One region of the Pseudomonas sp. TE3552 genome, then DNA from elsewhere that is predicted to be linked to it. Evidence: predicted binding sites of a transcription regulator. Region 1 holds the regulator's gene; the other holds the start of a gene.
The links. The regulator sigma-54, encoded in region 1, starts transcription at its own class of promoters, with help from an activator protein. The targets are predictions, from matches to a motif close to ANTGGCATNNANNTTGCTNT.
Positions count from the first base shown of each region.

Region 2: ACZ9BB_RS28405 (pilin) is a predicted target of sigma-54. The motif match lies at 8,041-8,060, and genes of this name have one in related genera.

Region 1 is NZ_JBWBQJ010000001.1:4,371,779-4,383,965, forward strand. Features, by position in the region: gene lptC (LPS export ABC transporter periplasmic protein LptC) at 1-559, shown strand, start outside; gene lptA (lipopolysaccharide transport periplasmic protein LptA) at 546-1,094, shown strand; gene lptB (LPS export ABC transporter ATP-binding protein) at 1,094-1,819, shown strand; gene ACZ9BB_RS19820 (RNA polymerase factor sigma-54) at 2,006-3,499, shown strand; gene hpf (ribosome hibernation-promoting factor, HPF/YfiA family) at 3,579-3,887, shown strand; gene ptsN (PTS IIA-like nitrogen regulatory protein PtsN) at 3,900-4,364, shown strand; gene rapZ (RNase adapter RapZ) at 4,367-5,224, shown strand; gene ACZ9BB_RS19840 (HPr family phosphocarrier protein) at 5,240-5,515, shown strand; partial or broken gene ACZ9BB_RS19845 (ZIP family metal transporter) at 5,550-5,711, opposite strand; gene pmbA (metalloprotease PmbA) at 5,807-7,153, opposite strand; gene yjgA (ribosome biogenesis factor YjgA) at 7,262-7,786, shown strand; gene tldD (metalloprotease TldD) at 7,846-9,288, opposite strand; gene ACZ9BB_RS19865 (carbon-nitrogen hydrolase family protein) at 9,301-10,155, opposite strand; gene ACZ9BB_RS19870 (YhdP family protein) at 10,298-12,187, opposite strand, start outside.
Region 2 is NZ_JBWBQJ010000001.1:6,242,060-6,254,246, forward strand. Features, by position in the region: gene ACZ9BB_RS28350 (OprD family porin) at 1-250, shown strand, start outside; gene ACZ9BB_RS28355 (methyl-accepting chemotaxis protein) at 448-897, shown strand; gene ACZ9BB_RS28360 (DUF2790 domain-containing protein) at 918-1,160, opposite strand; gene ACZ9BB_RS28365 (LysR family transcriptional regulator) at 1,282-2,214, shown strand; gene ACZ9BB_RS28370 (energy-coupling factor ABC transporter permease) at 2,291-2,980, shown strand; gene ACZ9BB_RS28375 (hypothetical protein) at 3,044-3,259, shown strand; gene yacG (DNA gyrase inhibitor YacG) at 3,269-3,469, opposite strand; gene coaE (dephospho-CoA kinase) at 3,466-4,089, opposite strand; gene ACZ9BB_RS28390 (prepilin peptidase) at 4,086-4,958, opposite strand; gene ACZ9BB_RS28395 (type II secretion system F family protein) at 4,960-6,177, opposite strand; gene pilB (type IV-A pilus assembly ATPase PilB) at 6,180-7,880, opposite strand; gene ACZ9BB_RS28405 (pilin) at 8,107-8,520, shown strand; gene ACZ9BB_RS28410 (BON domain-containing protein) at 8,844-9,200, shown strand; gene ACZ9BB_RS28415 (DUF2845 domain-containing protein) at 9,374-9,670, opposite strand; gene ACZ9BB_RS28420 (DUF748 domain-containing protein) at 9,670-12,187, opposite strand, start outside.

The DNA.
Region 1 (12,187 bases):
GATTCGCAACATCCTGGTGTTCGGTTGCATCGCGGCGATTTTTGCGGCGGTCGGCTACTGGAACATCAGCCCGGAACGCTTCCTCGACAAACCGGTGGTGAAGGTCGATGAAAGCGCGATCGACTATTACGCCGTCAACGCGCACAGCGTGCAGTACCTGCCCGACGGCAAATTGCAATACGAGATGACGTCGGACAAGGTCGAACACCTGAAAGCGACCGAGGTGACGTTGCTGGCCAATCCTGACCTGAACATGTTCCGTGGCACCGAATTCCCCTGGCACGTCCAGAGCGAGCGCGGCGAAGTCAACCCGGACGGCACTCAGGTCGAGCTGATTGACTCGGTACGCATCACGCGTTTCGACGAAAAAAACCGCAAGACCCTGATTACCACCACCCGTATGACAGTGTTCCCGCAGCAGCAATATGCGCAGACCGATCAACCCGTTAGAATCGACGGCGCCGGCGGTGTATCGACAGGCAACGGAATGAAAGCGTACTTGAAAGAAAGCAGGATACACCTGCTATCTAACGTAAGAGGACAGTATGAGGCTCGTTAAAACCCTCCCTATTTTGCTCAGTCTGGGCGCAGCACTGGGAAGCGTGAGCGCCTGGGCACTGCCGACCGATCAAGCGCAGCCTATCCGCATCCAGGCCGACGACGCCCAGCTGGACGACAAGAATGGCATTGCCACCTATAAAGGTGACGTGATCATCACTCAGGGCTCGATGATCGTTAAAGGCAACACCGTGACCATCACCCGCACGCCTGCCGGCGACATTGACGTGGTGACTTCGGTGGGCAACCTCGCTTACTTCGAGCAACTGCAGACCGCTGGCGACACCAAGCCTGTTCAGGGCTGGGGTGTGACCATCCAGTACCACGCCGCACAAAACCGCGTCGTGCTGATCGACAAGGCAAAAGTCGTCGACAAAGACAACAACACCACCCAAGGCGAGAAAATCGTCTACGACACGGTCAAGAAGCTCGCGAGCGCTGGCCGTGCGACAGGCAACAAGGTCACCGAGACCCGTCCTCGCATTGACATGGTGATCCAGCCGAAGAAGAAAACCGACGAGCAAAAGGCCCAGTAATGGCAACTCTGAAAGCTCAGCATCTGGCCAAGAGCTACAAGAGCCGCCAGGTCGTGCGTGACGTCAGCCTGTCCATCGACAGCGGTCAGATCGTCGGCCTGCTTGGCCCCAACGGCGCCGGCAAGACCACCTGCTTCTACATGATTGTCGGCCTGGTACAGGCTGACCAGGGCCGCGTACTGATCGACGACCTGGATGTCAGCCACCAGCCGATGCACGGTCGTGCGAAGGCCGGTATCGGCTATCTTCCGCAAGAAGCGTCGATCTTCCGCAAGCTTTCGGTGACCGACAACATCATGGCCATCCTCGAGACCCGCAAGGAACTCGACAAGGCCGGTCGTCGCAAAGAGCTGGAAAGCCTGCTGCAGGAATTCCACATCCATCACATCCGCGACAACCTCGGCATGAGCCTGTCCGGAGGTGAACGCCGTCGCGTGGAAATCGCCCGGGCACTGGCCACCAACCCGAAATTCATCCTCCTCGACGAACCCTTCGCCGGCGTGGACCCGATTTCGGTGGGCGACATCAAGCAGATCATCCATCACCTCAAGGCCAAAGGCATTGGCGTACTGATCACGGACCACAACGTCCGCGAAACCCTGGATATCTGCGAAACCGCCTACATCGTCAACGATGGCCAGCTGATCGCTGAAGGCGACTCTGCCACCATCCTGGCCAACGATTTGGTCAAGGAAGTGTATCTGGGTCATGAATTCCGCTTGTAAGCACTGAGGTGCCTGGCCAGTCGTGCCCGAGCGCTTGCTTCAATAAAAAATCAATAAGTTTTTATTGTTACAGCGCTCTAGGCAAACACTGCAGTTTCGGGCATATAATTTGCTTATGTTTGGCGCTTCGGCGCCCTGTAGTGGATGGCGCATGTGCGCCGGCGAATAAGGTGTTAAGCCCCTGCCATGAAACCATCGCTAGTCTTGAGAATGGGCCAGCAGCTGACGATGACACCGCAGCTGCAACAGGCCATCCGCCTGCTCCAATTGTCGACCCTGGACCTGCAACAGGAAATCCAGGAGGCCCTGGAGTCCAATCCGATGCTCGAACGCCAGGAAGAAGGCGACGACTTCGATAACGCCGACCCCCTGGCCGACAAAGCCGAACAGCAACCCAACGCCGATATTCAGGAACCCTCCTACCAGGAAACCGCCCCGACGGTGGACAACCTGGAGGAAGGCGACTGGAACGAGCGCATTCCCAATGAATTGCCCGTCGACACGGCCTGGGAAGATGTCTACCAGACCAGCGCCAGCAGCTTGCCGAGCAACGATGACGACGAGTGGGATTTCACCACCCGTACGTCGGCCGGTGAAAGCCTTCAAAGCCATTTGCTCTGGCAACTGAACCTGGCACCGATGTCCGACACCGATCGCCTGATCGCTGTAACCCTGATCGATTGCATCAACAATCAGGGCTACCTGGACGAAACCCTCGAGGAAATCCTCGAAGCCTTCGATCCGGAACTGGACATCGAACTGGACGAAATCGAAGCCGTCCTACACCGCATCCAGCAATTCGAACCCGCCGGCATCGGCGCCCGCAACCTGGGCGAATGCCTGCTGCTGCAACTGCGCCAATTGCCCGCCAAGACCCCTTGGCTGACCGAGGCCAAGCGCCTGGTTACCGATTACATCGACCTGCTCGGTAGCCGCGACTACAGCCAGCTGATGCGCCGCATGAAGCTCAAGGAAGATGAACTGCGCCAGGTCATCGAACTGGTCCAGAGCCTCAACCCGCGCCCGGGTTCGCAGATAGAATCCACCGAAGCCGAATACGTCGTTCCCGACGTGATCGTGCGCAAGGACAATGAGCGCTGGCTGGTGGAACTGAACCAGGAGTCGGTACCACGCCTGCGGGTCAACGCCCAGTACGCCGGTTTCGTGCGCCGCGCCGATACCAGTGCCGACAACACGTTCATGCGTAATCAGCTGCAAGAGGCTCGCTGGTTCATCAAGAGCCTGCAAAGCCGTAACGAAACCCTGATGAAAGTGGCCACCCAGATTGTCGAGCATCAGCGCGGCTTCCTGGAGTACGGCGATGAGGCCATGAAGCCGTTGGTGCTGCATGACATCGCCGAAGCGGTGGGCATGCACGAATCGACGATTTCACGGGTGACCACGCAAAAATTCATGCATACCCCACGGGGCATCTATGAACTGAAATACTTTTTCTCCAGCCACGTCAGCACCTCCGAAGGCGGTGAATGCTCGTCCACGGCGATCCGCGCGATCATCAAAAAACTGGTTGCGGCGGAAAATCAGAAAAAGCCGTTGAGTGACAGCAAGATCGCTGGTTTACTGGAGGCACAAGGCATTCAGGTAGCCCGTCGTACCGTCGCCAAGTACCGCGAATCCCTCGGGATCGCGCCTTCCAGCGAACGGAAGCGGTTGATGTAGCCGCCGGGCTCGCCACAGCGTTCCAGTGGCAGGTATTTCTGCCTGCCGCTTTATGCACTGGCAACGAAGGAGAAGCTGTATGCAAGTCAACATCAGTGGACACCAACTGGAAGTGACCGAACCTCTTCGCACCTACATCGGCGAAAAACTCGAACGATTAGAGAGGCATTTCGACAAGATCACCAACGTGCAGGTCACGATGACGGTCGAGAAGCTCAAGCAGAAAATCGAAGCCACGCTGCATATTCCCGGCAATGAAGTGGTCGCTAATGCGGAACATACCGATATGTACGCAGCGATCGACGCACTGACCGACAAGCTGGATAAACAACTCAAAAAGCATAAGGAAAAGACCCAGAGCCTCCTCCAGGGCGCGACCGGTCGTTAACACTCCCAACCCATGATCCGACTTGAAAGCATCCTGACCCCCGGCCGTTCCCTGGTGAACGTGCCGGGCGGCAGTAAAAAGAAAGCCCTCGAGCAAATTGCCAACCTGATCGCCCGCGAAGTACCGGATCTGGAGATGCAAGATGTCTTCGAGGCTTTGATTGCCCGTGAAAAACTCGGTTCCACCGGTTTTGGCAACGGCATCGCCATCCCCCACTGCCGCCTCAAGGGTTGCCACTCGCCTATCAGTGCCTTGATGCACCTGGATGCATCCATCGATTTCGACGCCATTGATGGCGCCCCGGTTGACCTGCTGTTCGTGCTGCTGGTCCCGGAAGCTGCCACCGATGCACACCTGGAGCTGCTGCGCCAGATCGCCAGCATGCTTGATCGCAAGGAAGTGCGTGAAAAACTGCGCAGCGCCCCGAGCAACGAAGCCTTGTATCAGGTTGTCCTGGACGAGCAAAACGGTCATTAATCATGCGCCTGATCATCGTCAGTGGCCGCTCCGGCTCAGGTAAAAGCACCGCCCTCGATGTACTCGAGGACAACGGCTATTACTGCATCGACAATCTGCCTGCCGGCCTGCTGCCGGAACTGGCCGAGCGCGCGCTGATTCATACCGAACTGGCACAACCGCTGGTGGCCGTGTCCATCGATGCGCGCAACTTGCCAAGCCACCTGTCACGGTTTCCCGAACTGTTGGAAGAAGTCCGCAGCCGGCATATCCAGTGCGATGTGCTGTATCTGGACGCCGACGAAGAAACCCTGCTCAAACGCTTTTCGGAAACCCGCCGTCGTCACCCACTGAGCAGCGCCAATCGCTCGCTGGCGGAGGCGATAGAGGACGAAACCAATCTGCTGGGGCCAATCGCCGACCTGGCAGACCTCAAGGTCAACACCACCAATCTGAACCTGTATCAGCTGCGCGATACCATCAAGTTACGCCTGCTGAATCAGCCGGAGCCTGGTACAGCGTTTCTGGTGGAGTCTTTCGGATTCAAGCGTGGCATGCCGGTAGACGCCGATCTGGTGTTCGACGTGCGCTGCCTGCCCAATCCCTACTGGAAGCCGGAGCTACGCGCGCAATCCGGGCTCGATCAACCGGTGGCCGACTACCTGGCGGCACAGCCGGATGTGGAAGAGATGTTCCAGGACATTTCCTCATACCTGCTCAAGTGGCTGCCCCGCTTTGCCGCCAGTAACCGCGCGTATGTCACCATTGCCATTGGCTGCACCGGCGGGCATCACCGCTCTGTCTACCTGACCGAACGTCTGGGTCAGTTCCTGCAACAATCCCTGAAGAACGTCCAGGTTCGCCACCGCGACCTCAGCTAAAGGATTCACATCGCGATGCCTGCTCTGGAAATCGAAATCATCAACAAGCTGGGCCTGCATGCCCGCGCGTCTGCAAAATTCGTTGGCGTCGCCGGTGAGTTCAAGGATTGCACGATCAGAGTAGGACGCACACCGGAATCCACGGTCGACGGAAAAAGCATCATGGCAATGATGATGCTCGCTGCGGGCAAGGGCACCAAAATCCACCTGAGTACCGAAGGCGAACAGGCTGATGAGGCGCTGCAGGCATTGGTGAATTTGATCAATGACTACTTCGGCGAAGGCGAGTAACACTCGCCCTTCGCCAACTGCTACATAGTCAGTATCAAGCCAGTGTTGTATCCATCACCATCATCAAGCAAAACCCGATCAGTAGCTCAAGGCTGGACTGTCTGTGACCGTTGCGGCGCGATTCGGGGATGACTTCGTGAGCCACCACCAGCAACATCGCTCCCGCCGCCAGTGCCAAACCCAAAGGCAACAACACGAACACCCAGATCCGCGGTGGATCTGGGTTGGGGCCAATAGAAAAGGCGCGCCACCCAATGGGGTGGCGCGCCTTTTTGTGCAGCGACCGGAGGCTTAGCTACCCGCCACCGTCATCCGTTCGATCAATACCGAACCGGTGCGAATGTTGCTGCGCAATTCCAGGTCATTACCCACCGCAATGATCTGCTTGAACATGTCGCGCATGTTGCCGGCAATGGTCACTTCCTGGACCGCGAACTGGATTTCGCCGTTTTCGACCCAGTACCCCGCAGCACCACGGGAGTAATCGCCAGTCACCATGTTCAGGCCCTGGCCCATCAGTTCCGTCACCAGCAGGCCTCGGCCCATGCGGCGCAGCAAGGCTGCCTGATCTTCGTCGCCATGGGTGACGAACAAGTTGTGTACGCCGCCGGCGTTGGCGGTACTCGGCATGCCAAGCTTGCGGCCGGAGTATGTACCGAGTACGTAGGACACCAACTCGCCCTTCTCTACAAACGGCTTGGCGTAGGTCGCCAGGCCATCGCCGTCGAAAGCCGAACTGCCCAGGGCGCGCATCAAGTGCGGACGTTCATCGAGGGTCAGCCATTCCGGGAACAGCTTCTGCCCCAGGGTGCCTTCGAGGAACGAGGATTTGCGATACAGGCTGCCGCCGGAGATCGCCGACAGGAAACTGCCGAACAAGCCACCGGCCAGTTCCGCGGAAAACAGCACTGGTACTTCGCAAGTCGGCACCGGACGCGCGCCCAGACGGCTAGCCGCCCGTTGCGCGGCACGTTGGCCGATGCTCTCCGCAGAGGCCAGCAAATTGCCCTGACGGTTCACGTCATACCAGTAATCGCGCTGCATCTGGCCGTCGGCTTCGGCGATCATCACGCAACTGAGGCTGTGACGAGTCGACGCGTAGCCACCGATAAAACCGTGGCTGTTGCCGTAAACCCGGCAGCCCTGGTGAGTGCTGAGGGTGGTGCCGTCGGCATTCTTGATCCGGCTGTCGGCGGCAAACGCCGCTGCTTCACAGGCCAAGGCCTGCTCGATGGCTTGCTCCGGGTTAATATTCCATTGGTGGAACAGGTCGAAATCCTGCAGATCCTTGGCCATCAACGCGGCATCCGCCAGGCCCGAGGCTTCGTCTTCGGAGGTGTGTTTGGCAATGGCCAGCGCGGCGGCGACGGTTTCGCGAATCGCCTCGGAACCACTGGCCGAGGTGCTGGCCGAGCCTTTGCGCTGCCCCACATACAAGGTGATGCCAAAGCCCTGATCGCGATTGAACTCAACGGTTTCGACTTCCCGCTGACGCACGGTGGTCGAGAGCCCCTGTTCCAGCGACACCGCCACTTCACAGGCACTGGCGCCCTGACGCTTGGCTTCAGCGATGATCTGCTCGACTTGTTCTTGCAGTGCCGGCAACGCTTGTGGGCCGACGCTTTCAACTGCACTCATGCTGTTCTCCACTCAAATTCTGCTTTCGGCTGGGGCCTTCGAGCGACCGGGCCGGACAAGCGGCCCCCGACTGGTTATCATGGCGGCGTTTCTTTGCGGACTGCCACCATGGTTGATTCTTACGACGACTCCCTCGACGGGGGAGAAAAAAGCAAAACCCAAGTCAAACGCGAGCTGCATGCTCTGGTTGACCTTGGCGAGCGCCTCACAACGCTCAAGCCTGATCTGCTGGCCAAACTGCCGTTGACCGACGCTCTGCGCCGGGCCTTGGCCGAAGCACCCAAGCACACCGCGCACATCGCGCGTAAACGGCATCTTCAGTTCATCGGTAAGCTGATGCGCGATCAGAACACTGACGCCATTCTGACTCTGCTCGATCAACTCGATGCCTCCACCCGGCAGTACAACGAACGTTTCCACGGCCTGGAACGCTGGCGCGATCGCTTGATCGCAGGCGACGACGCCGTCCTGGAGAAATTCGTCGTCGATTACCCGGAGGCCGATCGTCAACAATTGCGCTCCCTGATCCGTCAGGCCCAGCACGAACTGGCGACCAACAAGCCACCGGCCTCGAGCCGTAAAATCTTCAAGTACATCCGTGAGCTGGACGAAACTCAACGCGGTCTGCGCTGAGTTCCGAGTCGGGTGAGCCGCCCAGCGGGTCACCCGAAGCTTCACTTTCTCAACACCACTTATGCGCCTGTGCCACCCACAGTGATCGCATCGATTTTCAGCGTTGGCTGGCCGACACCCACCGGCACCGACTGCCCATCCTTGCCGCACGTCCCCACACCGCTGTCCAGTGCCAGGTCGTTACCGACCATCGACACCCGGCTCATTGCTTCCGGCCCATTGCCGATCAACGTCGCGCCTTTGACCGGGGCGGTAATCTTGCCGTCTTCGATCAGGTACGCCTCGCTGGTGGAGAACACGAACTTGCCGCTGGTGATGTCCACCTGACCGCCGCCAAGGTTGGCGCAGTAGATGCCTTTTTTCACCGAGGCGATGATTTCCGCCGGGTCGCTTTCGCCACCGAGCATGTAGGTGTTAGTCATGCGCGGCATCGGCAGGTGCGCGTAGGATTCACGACGACCGTTGCCGGTGCGGGCCACGCCCATCAGGCGCGCGTTGAGCTTGTCCTGCATATAACCTTTGAGCACGCCGTTTTCGATCAGCGTGGTGCACTCGGTGGGCGTGCCTTCGTCATCGACGCTCAACGAACCACGACGCCCGGCGAGGGTGCCGTCATCGACGATGGTGCAGAGCTTCGACGCAACCATCTCGCCCATTCGCCCGCTGTAGGCCGAACTGCCCTTGCGGTTGAAATCGCCTTCCAGACCATGGCCGACGGCTTCGTGCAGCAACACGCCGGACCAACCCGAACCCAACACCACCGGCAATGTACCGGCCGGTGCCGGGATCGCTTCCAGGTTCACCAGCGCCTGACGCAACGCTTCGCGGGCATAGCTCATGGCGCGATCGTCGCTGAGGAAATAGCGGTAGTCGGTACGACCGCCACCGCCATGACCGCCGCGTTCACGGCGACCGTTCTGCTCGACGATCACGCTGACGTTGAAACGCACCAGCGGTCGCACATCCGCCGCCAGGCCGCCGTCGGTGGAGGCGATCAAAATCCGCTCCCAGACCCCGGCCATGCTCACGGTGACTTGCTGGATACGCGGGTCAAGGGCACGGGTTGCCACATCGATACGCTTGAGCAACTCGACTTTCTCGGCACGGGTCATCACTTCCAGCGGGTTGTCCGGCCCGTACAACTGGGCGACATCCTGGGTGGTGAACGCCTGCACGGTGCCGTTCTGCCCGGCCCGGGAGATCGAACGGGCCGCACGAGCCGCCGCGCCCAGCGCTTCGAGGGTGATCGCATTACTGTAGGCAAAGCCGGTTTTTTCGCCCGATTGCGCACGCACGCCGACACCCTGGTCGAGGTGGAAGCTGCCTTCCTTGACGATGCCGTCTTCCAGCGCCCAGGACTCGGAAATCTGCCCCTGGAAATACAGGTCGGCGGCATCGATGCCCGGTCCGGCCAGATCGCCGAGCACGCCTTGCAGGCTCTCGATCGTTACGCCGCCAGGTGCCAGGAGGTGTTCACTGACGGAGGACAACAACTCGCTCATATGCTTTACGCCTTAAATTCGTCGTTCTGATGCAGGTCGCTGGGCGCCCTGCGAGAAAAAGCGCCGGTGAGTGGATACCGGCATCCGCGCCCTGATGGACGCCTGTTCGCTGCTGTCGCGTTCGGCCAGCAGCACGGCCTCGCCTTGATCCTGTTGTGCCAGCACGCGCCCCCACGGGTCGACAATCGCGGCATGACCAAACGTCTCTCGTGGCCCCGGATGCGTTCCACCCTGGGCAGCCGCGAGTACATAACACTGAGTCTCGATGGCCCGCGCGCGAATCAGCACATCCCAATGGGCCGCGCCGGTCACCGCGGTAAAGGCTGACGGTGCGGTAATCAATTCCGCGCCTGCAGCACGCAATTCGCTGTACAGCTCCGGGAAGCGCAAGTCGTAGCAGACCGTCAGGCCGACTCGACCGACTGGCGTATCGGCAACTACCACACCACTGCCATAAGCATAGTCATCGGATTCGCGATAACGCCCGCGATTGTCCGCCACGTCCACGTCGAACAGGTGCAGCTTGTCGTAACGCGCAACGGTCTGGCCCTGGTCATCGACCAGCAATGAACACGCATGCACTTTGGCCGTCGGTTGATCCTCCGGCGGCAACGGCAACGTGCCGGCCACTATCCATAACTTGAGGTCGCGGGCGGTCTGTTTCAACCACGGCAGGATCGGGCCTTCACCCAGGGCTTCGGCGCGGCCGATGTCGGCAATGTCTCGACGGCCCATGGCAGCGAAGTTTTCCGGCAGTACGGCAAGCCGCGCGCCACCGGCCGCCGCCTGCTCAAGCAGACGATGGGCCTGGGCCAGATTGGCCAGCACATCACTCTGGCTGACCATTTGAATCACCGCTACAGACATGGCCATTTCCTTTCTTGTGATTTCACACTGTCGCCGGTCAACGACGCTCTTTTGTAGCAGCTGCCGCAGGGAACGTGGCGGCTACAAAAAACCCTTTGGACATGCTACTCCATAGGCCCAAAGAGTGCTTTTTCAAAAGAATTCAAAAAGGCTTGTCGAAGGTGATTTTCGGCTCTTTCCATGGGCCTTTGACCGTGTATTTGACGCTGGCGAAACGCGCCACGCGATCACCGATCAGCTTATCGATCAAAAACAGCGCCCCGCCGACAGCCGGTGCACCGACGATCAGCGCGGCAATTGGCAGGTTGTTGGTCACCGGCAAGCTCACCAGCAACTTGGCATCGACCTGTTCTGCCACCAGGTCCAGGGTGCCGTTGAGTTCCACATTGCTCGACGGCCCCGTCAGCAAGATCGGCTCACGGGTCACGTAGACCCCATTACTTGCGACCAACAGGCCTTTGACCCGGTCATAGCTCAAGCCTTTGCCGAACAGATCGGAAAAGTCCAGGCGCAAGCGACGGCCGATGGAGTTGAAATTGAGCAGGCCAAATACGCGCAGCGCCTGGGCACCACCCTCGACTTCAACGAACTGACCTTTATTGAGCGAAGCATCAAGGCTGCCGGAGAAGCGCTTGGTGGCCAGCCACGCCGGAGAACCGGGCCAACGACCGTCGACGTCCATGTGAAACTCTTCACTGGTGACGCTCGGCGCAAACCCCCAGCCCTTGAGTACGTCGGCGAGGTTCTTGCCGTTGACCCGCCCCTTGTACCAACTGCTGGAGTTACCCGGCGTACCTTCCCAGCCGCCGCTGCCCTGCAAGAGGATGCCCTTGAGGCCCAGATCCAGGGCATTGAGGGTAATGCCCTTGGCGGTCGGGCGGACTTTCATTTGCCAGGCGCCTACCAGATCCTGGCCCTGGTACAGCTGATTGATGGTGATATCCAGCGCCGGGATCTTCGTTGGGTCTACAGTCGCCAGCGGATCCGGCGAATTCTCGTCGGCCAGGACTGTCGGGTCTGGCGCCGGCAAACGTACGTACTGCAGATTGACCGCAATCGGTGCGGCTTTCGCATCGGGGATACCGACGGTGCCCTTGGCTTGCTGACTGTCGAGTTGCATGGCCCATGCGGCCGGTTTACGCGTCAACTGCACCGATGCCTGATCGAGGGTGGTACCGAAACCGCTGAGCTTGCCGACCTTGAAATCCGCGCTGCTGAGCAACTGCTTGGCACTGCCACCCGGATCCTGGCCGGCATACTTGTTCACCAGATCCTGCCAGGGGGCGACATCCAGCTCGGACAATACACCGCGTACGCGCAAGCCTTTGGCCCCGGGCAACACGGCATCGCCGCCACCGAGAAACAACTCGCCGCGACCGTCGACGAAATGGCCGGTCGGGGCTGCAAATGTGAAATTCGCCAGCTCACCGTAGTTGACCCAGTAACGTCGCTCTGGCCCTTGCAGGGTCATGCGAAATACGGTGTCGCGCCCGACATCGGCTGTCATGCCGAACGGTGCCGGCAAATCCACTGCCACCCCCTTGAGACTGGAGCTGACCATCAATTGGCTGTCGGCGCCATCAAGGTTGAGCTGCAACTGATAAGGAATCGTGCCTGTCGCCGGCAACGGCTGAGTGACGTTCAGCCATTCGGTGAGTTTCTTGACCTCAACCTCACCCGCAGCGGTGACCCGAGTGTTGAGCTTGCCCGCATTGCCATCGGCGAAGATCTGTGCGGTCACCGGTTTGTCGAACGCTCGCGCCGTGATCTTTTGCCCGCTCAAGCCCTTGGTGCTGTCGAAACGGAAATCGCCCTTGAGTTGTGTCAGTTCCAGGGTGGGCTCGCTAAGTTTCAAACGGGCCTTGTCGGTCTTGAAGTCGACGAGGATTTTCGGCCGCTCGCCTTTGACCAGCGGGATATCGAGTTTGAGTTTGCCTTGCAGATCGCCCTCGCCTTCCCAACCGGCGAACGTGTCGGCGGTGCCGATCGGCGCCTCCTGCAGAATCTTCAGGCCATCACCCAACCCGCCAGC
Region 2 (12,187 bases), 1.9 Mb from region 1:
CGATTTCGCGGCCCTCGGCATGCCAGGCTTGACCAGCACCGTGCGTTACATCAGCGGCAACAATGTCGACACCGGCAAGGGGTTTGAAGGCAAGGACCGCGAACGTGATCTGGACCTCGGTTATGTGCTGCAGAGTGGCAGTCTCAAAGGCCTCGGGATCCGCGTGCGTAATGTTATGGCGCGCTCCAACTACCGCAGTGATATCGACGAAAACCGCCTGATCCTCAGCTACACGTGGAAGCTGTTATGAGTACTGAACAAGCACAACGACCGCATCCATTCGGTGCTGTGTCCGTGACGCTGGAGAAGCTGACCGAGTCCGTGCTGCAAACCGAGGAAGACATGCGCTTCGCCAATCAGCTGGCGCGCGCGGCAGGCGAACGGGTGAAGGCCAGTACGCTGAGCATGCAGTCGTCGGCTAGTGTGCTGGATGATCTGAACCTCTACATGCAGCGTCTGGATCAAGTGTTCGACGAGCTCGGCCGTCAATCGTTTCGGATTGGCTCGATCGTCGGCAGCATCCAGGATATTTCCCGTCAGACTAACCTGTTGGCGTTGAATGCCGCCATTGAAGCCGCGCGGGCGGGTAGTCACGGCCGCGGGTTTGCGGTGGTGGCGGATGAGGTGCGCAACCTTTCGCGTCAGGCGGCGGACTCCAGTGCACAGATCAGGCAAATCGCGACGGGGCTGGAGCAGTCCGCTGAAAACGCACGCCAGGGGCTGCAGCAGTTGTCTGGTTCAACCCGCCTAGGTCTGGAAAAAGCCCAGGTAGCGTTGCACTCGATGGGCGAGCTGCAAAGCGGTGCGGTGGCCAGGGTGGAAGTGGTCGAGCGCATCATGGCGCGGCTGGCCGGTTTACATGACCTGGCCTTACGGGCGAAACGGATGATCGAGTGAGTCGCGCGGTGTGCCAGTGATTACAGGTTGCTGGTGCAATCACCCATGACCTCGTAGGTCACACGATGGGTCTGGCCTTGATGATCGACATACTCCATGGTCGCTGGCACAACCCCGCAAGCGGTTGCGGTGTTCGTCACTGAAACCACCTTAGCGATGTCCAGCGGCTGCGCCGGGTTGTACGAGGTGGCGGCTGGCGCGTTGCCGGCGGCCAGGGCCGAGGTGGCGGCGAGGGTCAGAAACAGGCTGATCAGGGTTTTCATTTTTCCGTACTCCGTGTTGATTCCGATGGCTCAATTCTAGGCCTTGCCCGCGACCGATAAAGGGGCCAACGCCTGATGCTGCCTTACATGAAACGTAACAGTCACCGCCCCTGGAGGGCTTATGGATCTGCTCAATAACTTGCGGGTGTTCGTCCGCGTGGTGGACAGCGCAAGTTTTACCGCCGCCGCCGATGCGTTGGACCTGTCGACCGCGCAAGTGTCGCGATTGGTGGCGGATCTGGAGGAGCATGTGCAAGCTCGCTTGCTGCAACGCACCACACGCAGGTTGAGCCTGACCGAGGCCGGGGAACGGTTCTTGCTGCGCAGCCGGCAAATACTCGAAGAAATGGAGGAGGCAACGGCAGAGGCCCGCGGCGCCCATCTCAAACCCAGTGGACGATTGCGGGTGCACAGCATGAATGGCCTGGGCGTGTTGATCACGCCGTTGATCGCCCGCTACAGCGAGATTTACCCTGATGTGGTGTTCGAGCTGACCCTGTCGCAACGTAATCCAGATCCGTGGGAGGACCGGCACGACGTGGTGATTTCGATTGCCCATGAACTGGCCGACTCGCAATTGGTCGCCCATGCCATCGGGCAGATTTACAGCGTGCCCTGCGCCTCGCCGGAGTACCTGCAACGCCGGGGCGTACCGGACACGCCACTGGCACTGAACGATCATCGGTGCTTGCGCATGATCGACCCGTTGTACAGCGATCAATGGGTGTTCAAGGACGACCATGGGGAGCATGCCGTCCACCCGGCCAAGACCTTTCAATGCAACGTCGCCGAGTCAATGGTCAAGGCGTCAGAGGCCGGCATGGGGATCAGCCTGATTCCGTTCTATACCGCCACGCGCCCGTTGAGCGACGGCACGTTACTGCGCCTGCTGCCGGCGTGGCGCCCCCGTCAACGCAATGTGTACGCATTGTATCCGTCGCGGCGTTTTCTCGATGCCAAGGTCCGGACCTGGGTGGCCTTTCTCAAGGTCGAATTGCCCAAGCTGTTCGCCGAACATGACGCGGTGATGAACGATCCACGGCATTGGGCCTGACGTCGAAGGGCGTGCAAAGGGCGGTGTAGACTGAGGGCCTGTTCTCTTTCGGCAAGTCAAGGGAGTGTGCCCAGCCATGATCGGTGCCGAGTTACTGTCCTCCGAAACCCTGACGGTGGGGTGGTTGATCTATGCGCCAGTGCTGATCTGGGCCATTGCGCGAGTACCCTGGGTCGAACTGTTCAGCGATAGCCGCCGCCAGCATCTGTTGTTCGGCACGGTGTTCGCGCTGTTCATGCTCTGGCTGGTACGCCGGGATTTTGATACCGGCGTGTCCTATCACTTCATCGGCATGACGGCCGTGACGTTACTGCTGGATTGGCCGTTGGCGATTGTCGGCGGGTTGGTGGCGCAAGTGGGGTTGGTGCTGCTCGGGCGGCAGGACATGGCGGCAGTGGGGGTCAACGGCGCGCTGCTGATTCTGCTACCGGTGCTGGTCACCGAGTGCTGCGCCATCCTGGTGGAGCGTGCCCAACCGCGTAATCCCTTTGTGTATATCTTCTGTTCCGGTTTTTTGGCCGCCGCGTTGTCGGCGTTGTCATGCCTGATTCTGGCACTGACGCTGCTGTGGTATGACGAGCGTTTTGCCATGCCATATTGGCTGGAAGATTTTGTCGGATATCTGTGGCTGCTCATTTTTCCGGAAGCGTTTATCAACGGCATGGTGGTCAGCGCATTGGTGGTGTTCTGCCCCGAGTGGCTGGAGACATTCAATCGCACGCGCTATCTTTCGGCGCCCTGGAAAGATGACGATCCCAAATCTTGATCCACATCAAATCCAAAAAACGTTGACGAATCCATGCTCCTGAAAACCTTCAGGAGCATGGAAATGAGTGTCTACGAATGGGCCAGGCAAGAGTTGCGTCAGAGTCTGGATGTGGCGCAAGAGGTGGGCTTCGATCCGGGATTGAGCCTGCGCGCCTTGCTCAGTGCGGTGGTGCAGCAGAGCAAGGCGGTACGCAATGTCGAAGACCTGGCCGATGAGTTGCGGTTTCTCGCCGAGAACCTCGACGAGGGCCAGGACTATGGTTTTATGCGGCCCTGAGGGTCGTGATCAGTGACGCGGATCGAAGTCGCCGCTGAACAGCTCGTCCTCGGCATCGGGAGGCACCGGAATCTTGTGTTCTTCCGACGCCCAGGCGCCCAGGTCGATCAGTTTGCAACGATCCGAACAGAACGGCCGGAATTTGTTCTCGGGGCTCCATTCGACGGGGGCGCCGCAGGTTGGGCAATCGACGGTTGGGGTTTGGCTCATGACTGGCCTCCACGCAAAGTAAGGTAAAAGTGATGCAGGCGTTCGACCTCGCTGTGCAGCCAGGCGAGGTCGCGGTCGTTGACCACCACATCGTCGGCATGGCTCACGCGGTCCTGTCGGCCGGCCTGGGCCTTGAGGATCGCCTGGACCTGCTGTTCGCTAGTCTGGTCACGTCGCAGGGTGCGTTCGATCTGTAACTGTTCCGGGGCATCGATCACCAGGACCCGTTGGGTCATGGCGTACTGCCCGGACTCGATCAGCAGCGGCGAAACCAGAATCGCGTAAGGTGATTGTGCCTTGGCCAGATGGTGGGCGATTTCCTCGGCGATCAGCGGATGCAGCAGTGCTTCGAGCCAGCGGCGCTCATCTGGCACTTCGAAGATCAGCTTGCGCAGGGCCGCACGATCCAGTTGGCCGTCGGCTTGCAGTACGCGGGGGCTAAAGTGTTCGGCGATCTTCGCCAGTGCCGGGCGTCCCGGCTCCACCACCCAGCGAGCCGCATGATCGGCGTCCACCACGTGCACGCCAAGGTCGATGAAGTGCTGGGCGGCCGCGCTTTTGCCGCTGCCGATGCCGCCGGTCAGGCCGAGAATCCAGGGTTTTTCCACAGGGGTATTCATTTCAAACCGACAAACAGCCAATAGAAGCCGGTTATTTGACCACCCCAGAGCAAGGCAATCCAGCCGGCAATGGCCAGATAGGGGCCAAAGGGTAGCGGCGTCGAGGTTTTCGCGTCCCGCAGGCGCAGCAAAATCACCCCGATGATGGCCCCCAGCAGCGATGACAGCAGGATGGTCATGGGCAGGATCTGCCAGCCGCCCCAGGCGCCAAGCATCGCCAATAGCTTGAAATCACCGTAGCCGATGCCGTCCTTGCCGGTGATCAGCTTGAACAGCCAGAACACCGACCACAACGCCATGTAGCCGGCCACCGTGCCCCACAGCGCGTCATGCAGTGAGACGAAGAGCCCGAAGCTGTTGACGATCAACCCCAGCCACATCAACGGCAGTACCAGCGCGTCCGGCAACAGCTGATGGTCGGCGTCGATCAGGCTCATTGCCAAAAGGCCCCAGCTAAAGACCAGCACCATGCAGGCCTGCCAGCCGAAACCGAAATGCCAGGCGACCAACGCCGACAGCAGGCCGCAAGCCAGTTCGGTCAGCGGGTAACGTTTGCTGATGGGCGCGGCGCAGTTCGAGCAGCGCCCGCGTAAAAACAGATAACTGAGTACGGGAATGTTTTCCCACGCTCGAATCCGATGGCCACAGTGGGGACATTCGGAGTGGGGCAGTATCAGGTTATAAGCCGGGCCAGGCGCTTCGGGTGGCAAATCCAGTACGTCATGGGCTTGCAGGCGCCATTCACGCTCAAGCATTTTCGGCAGGCGCCAGACCACCACATTGAGAAAGCTGCCGATCAGCAAGCCGATCACCCCGGCGACGATCACGAAGGCCAACGGGTTGAGACTCAGGAATTCGTTCAAGGACATATCAGATCGCTGAGCCGAGTTGGAAGATGGGCAGGTACATTGCAACCACCAGCCCGCCGACGATAACCCCCAGCACTACCATGATGAATGGCTCCATCAGGCTGGTCAGGTTATCGACCATGTTGTCCACCTCGGCCTCGTAGAAGCTCGCGACTTTGTCGAGCATGTCGTCCAGTGCGCCAGATTCTTCGCCAATGGCCGTCATCTGGATCGCCATCGTCGGAAAGATACCGGAGGTGCGCATGGAAAAATTCAACTGCATGCCGGTGGAAACATCCTGCTTGATGCGCAACACCGCTCGCTTGAACACGATATTGCCGGTCGCGCCCGCCACTGACTCCAGGGCTTCGACCAGTGGCACGCCGGCGGCAAACGTCGTCGACAGGGTGCGGGCGTATCGGGCCACGGCGGACTTGTACATGAGCGTGCCAACCAATGGCAGTTTCAGCAGCCAGGTATCCGTCCGGTCGCGAAAGCCAGGGGAATTCTTGAAGGCATGGCGCAGGCCGAAGATCCCCCCAGCCAGCACGCCGAGTATCATCCACCACCAGTCCTGCATGAACTCCGACAAACCGATGACCATTACGGTGAACGCCGGCAGTTCGGCGCCAAACCCCGAGAACACCGACTCGAACTGCGGCACAACCTTGACCAGTAGAATCCCGGTCACGATGATCGCGACGAATACCACGGCCAACGGGTAGGTCATGGCCTTCTTGATCTTGGCCTTGAGGCTTTCGCTCTTTTCCTTGTAGGTCGCCACCCGCTCCAGCAGGGTATCCAGGGCGCCGGCTTGTTCGCCGGCATCCACCAGGTTGCAGTACAGCTCATCGAAATACTGAGGTTTTTTGCGCAGCGAAGCCGCGAAGCTGTTACCGGCCGAGACTTCCTGTTTCAGTTCGTCCACCAGCTTGCGCATGTTCGGGTTATCGAAGCCTTCGCCGATGATCTCGAACGATTGCAGGAGCGGTACGCCGGCTTTCATCATGGTCGCCATCTGCCGGGTAAACAGGGCAATGTCCAAGGGTTTGATGCGCTTACCGGCACTGAAAATGGACGCGGATTTTTTCCGTACCTTGCCCGGGTTGATACCCTGCTTGCGCAACTGGGCCTTGATCAGCGCGGGATTTTGTCCGGTCAGCTCGCCGGTCATTTTCGCACCTTTGCGATCCGTGCCTTCCCAGGCATACACGCTGATTTTCGCTGCTTTGACCGCCATGTTCAGTCCTTGGTGACCCGGTTGATTTCTTCAAGGCTGGTGATGCCATGCATGGCCTTGAGCAGGCCCGAAGTGCGCAGGTCGTTGAAGCCGTCCTTGCGCATCTGAATGTCGATTTCCAGTGAATTGCCTTCGGCCATGATCAGCCGTTGCAGGTCTGGGGTGTTCTTTACCACTTCATAAATCCCTATTCGCCCTTTGTAACCGCCGTTGCACTGATCGCAACCGACCGGTTCATAGATCGTGAACGAGCCGATGCGTTCCTCGGGGAAGCCTTCTTTGAGCAGCGCCTCGCGGGGAATGTCGATCGGCTTCTTGCAGTGGCTGCACAGCTTGCGCGCCAGACGCTGGGCGATGATCAGGCTGACCGACGTCGCGATGTTGAACCCTTGAATCCCCATGTTGTGCAGGCGGGTCAGGGTTTGCGCGGCGCTGTTGGTGTGCAGGGTGGAAAGCACCATGTGCCCGGTCTGGGCGGCCTTGATGGCGATTTCGGCGGTTTCGAGGTCGCGGATTTCGCCGACCATGATCACGTCCGGGTCCTGGCGCAGAAACGAGCGCAGCGCCTGGGCGAAATCCATTCCCTGTTTGGGGTTGACGTTGACCTGGTTGATGCCTTCCAGGTTGATTTCTACCGGATCTTCGGCCGTGGAGATGTTGATGTCGACAGTGTTGAGGATGTTCAAGCCGGTGTAGAGCGACACGGTCTTGCCTGAGCCGGTGGGGCCGGTCACCAGGATCATCCCCTGTGGCTGCTTGAGGGCGGCCATGTACAGGTCTTTCTGCTCAGGCTCGTAGCCGAGGGCATCGATGCCCATTTGTGCGCTGGAGGGGTCGAGGATCCGGATCACCACCTTCTCACCCCACAGGGTTGGCAGGGTGTTGACCCGAAAGTCGATGGATTTGCTTTTGGACAGGCGCATCTTGATGCGCCCGTCCTGGGGTCTGCGTCGCTCGGAAATGTCGAGGCTGGCCATGACTTTCAGCCGGGATGCGATGCGGTTGGCCAGTTGCGTCGGCGGCTTGGCGACCTCCCGCAGCATGCCGTCGGTGCGCATCCGCACGCGGTAGGTTTTTTCGTAGGGTTCGAAATGCAAATCGGACGAACCGCTCTTGATCGCATCAAGCAACATTTTGTGGACGAAACGCACCACGGGGGCGTCGTCGGCATCTTGCCCGGCAATGGAATCCTGTTTCTGCTCATCGACCGACTCGATGTCCAGACCGTCGAGGTCGACATCGGCCATGTCCTCCATACCGGTGGCGTGGCTGTCGAAGTATTTTTCGATGGCATCGCTGAGCTTGTCGTCTTCCACCAGGATGGCTTCAGTGCTTAGCCCGGTGCTGAACTGGATGTCGTTGATGGCTTGATGATTGGTCGGGTCGGAAATTCCCACGAACAGCTTGTTACCACGCCGCCAGAGGGGCAGGGCGTGGTGCTGACGGATCAGCTTTTCGCTGACCAGCCCTCGGGGTTGGGTGTCCTTGTCCAGGCAGTTGAGGTCCAGCAGGGCCATGCCGAAATGCTCCGAGGCCACCTCGGCGACCTGCCAGCTTTTCAACAGTTTGTTCTGCACCAGATAGCTGACCAGCGAGATTCGATTGCGTTGGGCTTGCTGATACGCCTGTTGTGCACTTTGGTCAGTGATCAGCTCGGCCAATACCAATTGCTTGGCCAGACCGCTAAGGGCAATGTCATTCATTGGGATACCGGACGCAGACAGTTAATGACTTATAGCCTAGTCAAGCAGTGGAACCAAACCAGCCGGTGTGAGGTGACAAAAAGTGTCAGATAGTGCGGTTTCTGGGAGTAGGAAAGGTCTTTGTCGCGATCTCGCGCCCCGCCTGCCGGGGCGCGCATGGCTTGGCATGACCTGTGCTTTGCCCTATTCAGATCATGAGATTTCGACTCATGCATGGAGCCTGTCTATGAACAATCAAAAAGGTTTTACTCTGATCGAACTGCTGATCGTGGTGGCGATCATCGGGATTCTGGCGACGTTTGCGTTGCCGCAGTATTCGAAGTACCAATCACGGGCGAAGGTCACCGCTGCGGTTGCAGAAATCTCGGCACTGAAGGTGCCTTTCGAAGACATTATTAATCAAGGCACCGATATTGCCGCCCCCGCCGGGATCGGCGCGACGACCCCCACGGGTAATTGCACGATTACAGCGACAGGTACCGCCTCTACCGGTGTGGGCAGTATTGGTTGCACGATTCTCAACGCACCGGGGCCGGTGCTCGGCAAAACCGTTACGCTTTCGCGCACCCTCGCCGGTGGCTGGACTTGCGCTACGACGGCTCTACAAGAGTACGCACCTAAAGGCTGCACCGGTACCTGATCCATATCACCCGGCATAAACAATGCCCCGCTTCTCACGACGCGGGGCATTTTTTTGTTGGTCATTTGGGGGCGATTTGGATGATCACGAAAACCCCCGACAATTCATGGCTTTAGGCCTGCGCTAAAACCCGCAAGTTGCATGTCGATAATTTTGTACTCATGCATTTTGCATGATTTCGAAAATTGTCATTGTTATTAAGTTATTGATTTATATGTATTTATTTTTTATCGAGCAGTTGGCATAGCGTTCGCACTGTCTCTGGTAACCCTGCTGACAAGACGACACGCAGCAGACTTTCCAGAAGAACAGGAGTTACTCGTATGAAGAAGTTCGCTATCGCTGCCGCTACTGCTACCGCGCTGACCCTGACCATGACCAGCGCTGCATTTGCACAGACCACTCCAACCAGCCAGGCTCCTATGGTGCTGGCCGCCGGTGAAGTGACCAAAGCCAAAGAGGCTACTTCCGATACCTGGATCACGACCAAAGTCAAAGCAGACCTGGTGACCGAAAAAGGCATTCCAGGCACTGATATCAAAGTCGAAACCAACAAAGGCGTCGTGTCGCTGTCGTCTACCGTTGCGGTGACTGACGCTCAGAAAGCAACCGCCGTGGCTATCGCCAAGAAAATCAAAGGCGTCAAAGCGGTATCCGCTGATGGCCTGAAAGCCGAGTAAGGCAAGGCTTCTCGCCTGGACCGGGAGAAGATGCGGCAGGCGGGCCAGGTCATACGTCTGTCGCTTTTTGAGAGTTCATGCGAAAGGCCATATGGACGTGGCCGTTACAGGCCCCGACATTCGTGTCGGGGCCTGTTCTATTAGGAGCAACGCAAAAAACTGTGGGAGCGAGTTCAGTTACCGCGTTTGCTGGTGATTTGAACCAACCGGTTTCCTTCAAAGCGCAGGTACTGGTACATCCCGCTGTTGGGCCCGTAGGTCCATTCCTCGACCTGAAACTCTTCCCGTCGATTGGCGCTGCGCTTGTAGCCAAGCAGGTCGCGGGCGACGGGCTCTCCGCATTTTTGCAGCACTTCGCTGGACCTGTCCCCGACGCTGATCAATTGACTGCCGCAGCGCAGGGTATCGGCCGCCGCGGCTTGGCCGGCAGCCAATACCAGGGCCAGGCTCATAAGCCATTGCGCGCCCATCACTCGGCATCCAGATGCATGGCCGTCACCACGCGGCCATCGCTTTCGGCCTCACCGAGGTTGGCGTCGATGAAGTACACACGGTCATCGGCCAACTGTCCTTTGTCCACCAGGTAGTCCTTGATGCTGCTGGCCCGTTCCTGGCCCAGTTGACGCAACAGAACCTCGCTGGAGCTCCAGAAACCGATCACGCTTTCACGCATTTTTTTGTTGCGCTCTTCCTTGCCCAGATCCTTCCATTCCGCGGGCGGCTGGATCTTGAGGCGCGTGCGGTAGATTCCTTCGAGCAGCGGGCCTTTCTCGCTGTCCGGCACTTCGAGCATGGAGGCCTGGGCCGGCACTTTGTCACCGCGGCGCTGGAGCATTTTGTAGTAGTTGTACTGGTATTCCCGTTCCAGGCGTTGCTCGGCGAGCAGCGGGCCGTCGCTGCTCTTGGCGGCAGTGCCTTCGATTTCCAGGCGCAGGGCCGGACGTTCCTTGAGCGCCTGGGACAGTTTGATCAATGTCGCTTCGGCTTCCTTGTTCAAGTCACTTGAACCTGGTGCAAACGCCACGGTACCCAGGTCCTCTGAACCACCGCCGCTGACCAGCCCGCCAATCATTTTGAACGGCGCCGCAGCCGCTTTCACGATCAGATTACGCAGGGTCTGCCAGATGATCGGCATGATGCTGAACTGCGGGTTGTTCAGGTCGCCGCTCACCGGCAGTTCGATGGAAATCTTGCCGTCGACATCCTTGAGCAAGGCAATCGCCAGTTTCAGCGGCAGGCTTACTGCATCCGGACTGTCGACTTTTTCACCCAGTTGCAGCTGCTCGACCACCACTTTGTTTTCGGCCAGGAGCTGGCCGTTGGTGATCTTGTAATGCAGGTCGAGATTGAGCCGGCCCTTGCGGATGCGGTAGCCGGCGAACTTGCCGGAATAGGGCGTCAGGGTGGTCAGTTCCACCCGTTTGAAACTGGTGGCGATGTCCAGGCTGGCCATCGGGTCGAATGGGTTGACCGAACCCTTGATAGTCACCGGTGCATAGCGGTCAACCTTGCCTTTGACGTCGACGCTGGCCGGTTTTACGTGGCGACTGTCGATGGTGCCGATCTGCCCGTTCAGCTGTTGAATGGCCGTGGCGAAGTTTGGCGTCAGGCTGAAGTCGGCGAAGTTTGCCGAACCGTCATTGATGGCAATGCCGCCGATGTGGATGCCCAGCGGTTTTTCCTTGCTGGCAGGTTTGGCAGCAGCCGTTTTGGCGCCGGAGTCCGGCGGTTGCGGGATCAGCAGGTCGTCAATGTTGGTGGTGCGATCATCGTTGATCATGAAGCGCGCATAGGGCTGGAACAGGTTGACCTTGTCGATCGACAGGCTGTCGCCGTGCTGATAGTTCAGACCTTCGAGTACCAACTGTTGCCACTTGAGGAAGTCGCGAGTTTTCAGGGTGTCGAGGGTATGCAACTGATCGATCTGGGCTTTACCTGTGACGCTGAACGCCAGCGGCTCGGTGCTCTTCAGGTCGACCGCCAGATCACTGCCCAGCATGCCGCTGCGCAGTTCGAGGCGAATGAACGGGTTGATGTAGGACTGGGCGACGCGCAGGTCGATATCCCTGGTCTGCACGTTCAGTTTGGCGCTGATCGGGGCCAGATTGACCGTGCCGTCCGCCATGATCTTGCCTTGCTTGCCCACGCCCGTATCGAGCTTGAGGTTGAAAGGGGAGCCATTGAGGCTGTCGAAATTCTGCAGGTCCAGGTTCAGCGGGCCGAGCTCCAGCGCTACGGCGGGTTGTGCCTTGCGGTCGGCCAGGTGCACCTGATAATTGCGCAGTTGCACGTCTTTGAGCAGCACCTGCCAGGGCTTGCTCGGCGCAGTCGGTTCGGGCTTCGGTGAATCGGCTGCCGCGGGTGTGTTGGTGGGTTCGGCGTTGGCTTTGGCAGCCTGTTTGGACGGCTGGCTGGCGAACAGTTTTTGCCAATCGAGTTGCCCATCGGCTTCGAGGGCGGCCCAGGTTTCCAGTTTCTGGCTGCGAATCTTGCCGACCACCACTTGCTGCTTGGCCAGATCCACGGTGGTGTCGCTAATGTCCAGCCGTTCGAGCTTCGCCAGCGGTCGGCCGTCCGGAGCCTTTATGGCGAAAGGCGCGATGCTGACGGCGACGTTGTTCAGCAGCAGTTCGGTGCCCTTGTTCAGATTGAGTTTGTAGTCGGTGCTCAGGTTCAGGACGCCGTTTTCCAGGACCAGTGGCACAGCATCGCGCACATAAGGCCAGAAGGATTTCATCTTGCCATCGGTGATTTTCAGCTTACCTTCAGAGGCGATCGGGGTCAGGCTGAAATTGCCGGTCCAGTCGATCTGCCCGCCAGCCGGGCCGACCGCGACCAGGGTCATGTCGGCGTTGTCGTCGGGCAGGGTGCTGAGGTTCTTCAGCTCGAAATCGAGTTTGTCGTAGAGGAATTCGATCGGCTCGCTGGGCCGGGCATCTTCGAAGTGCACGTAGCCGCCGGCCAGTTTGATCCGCTCCACCCGCAGC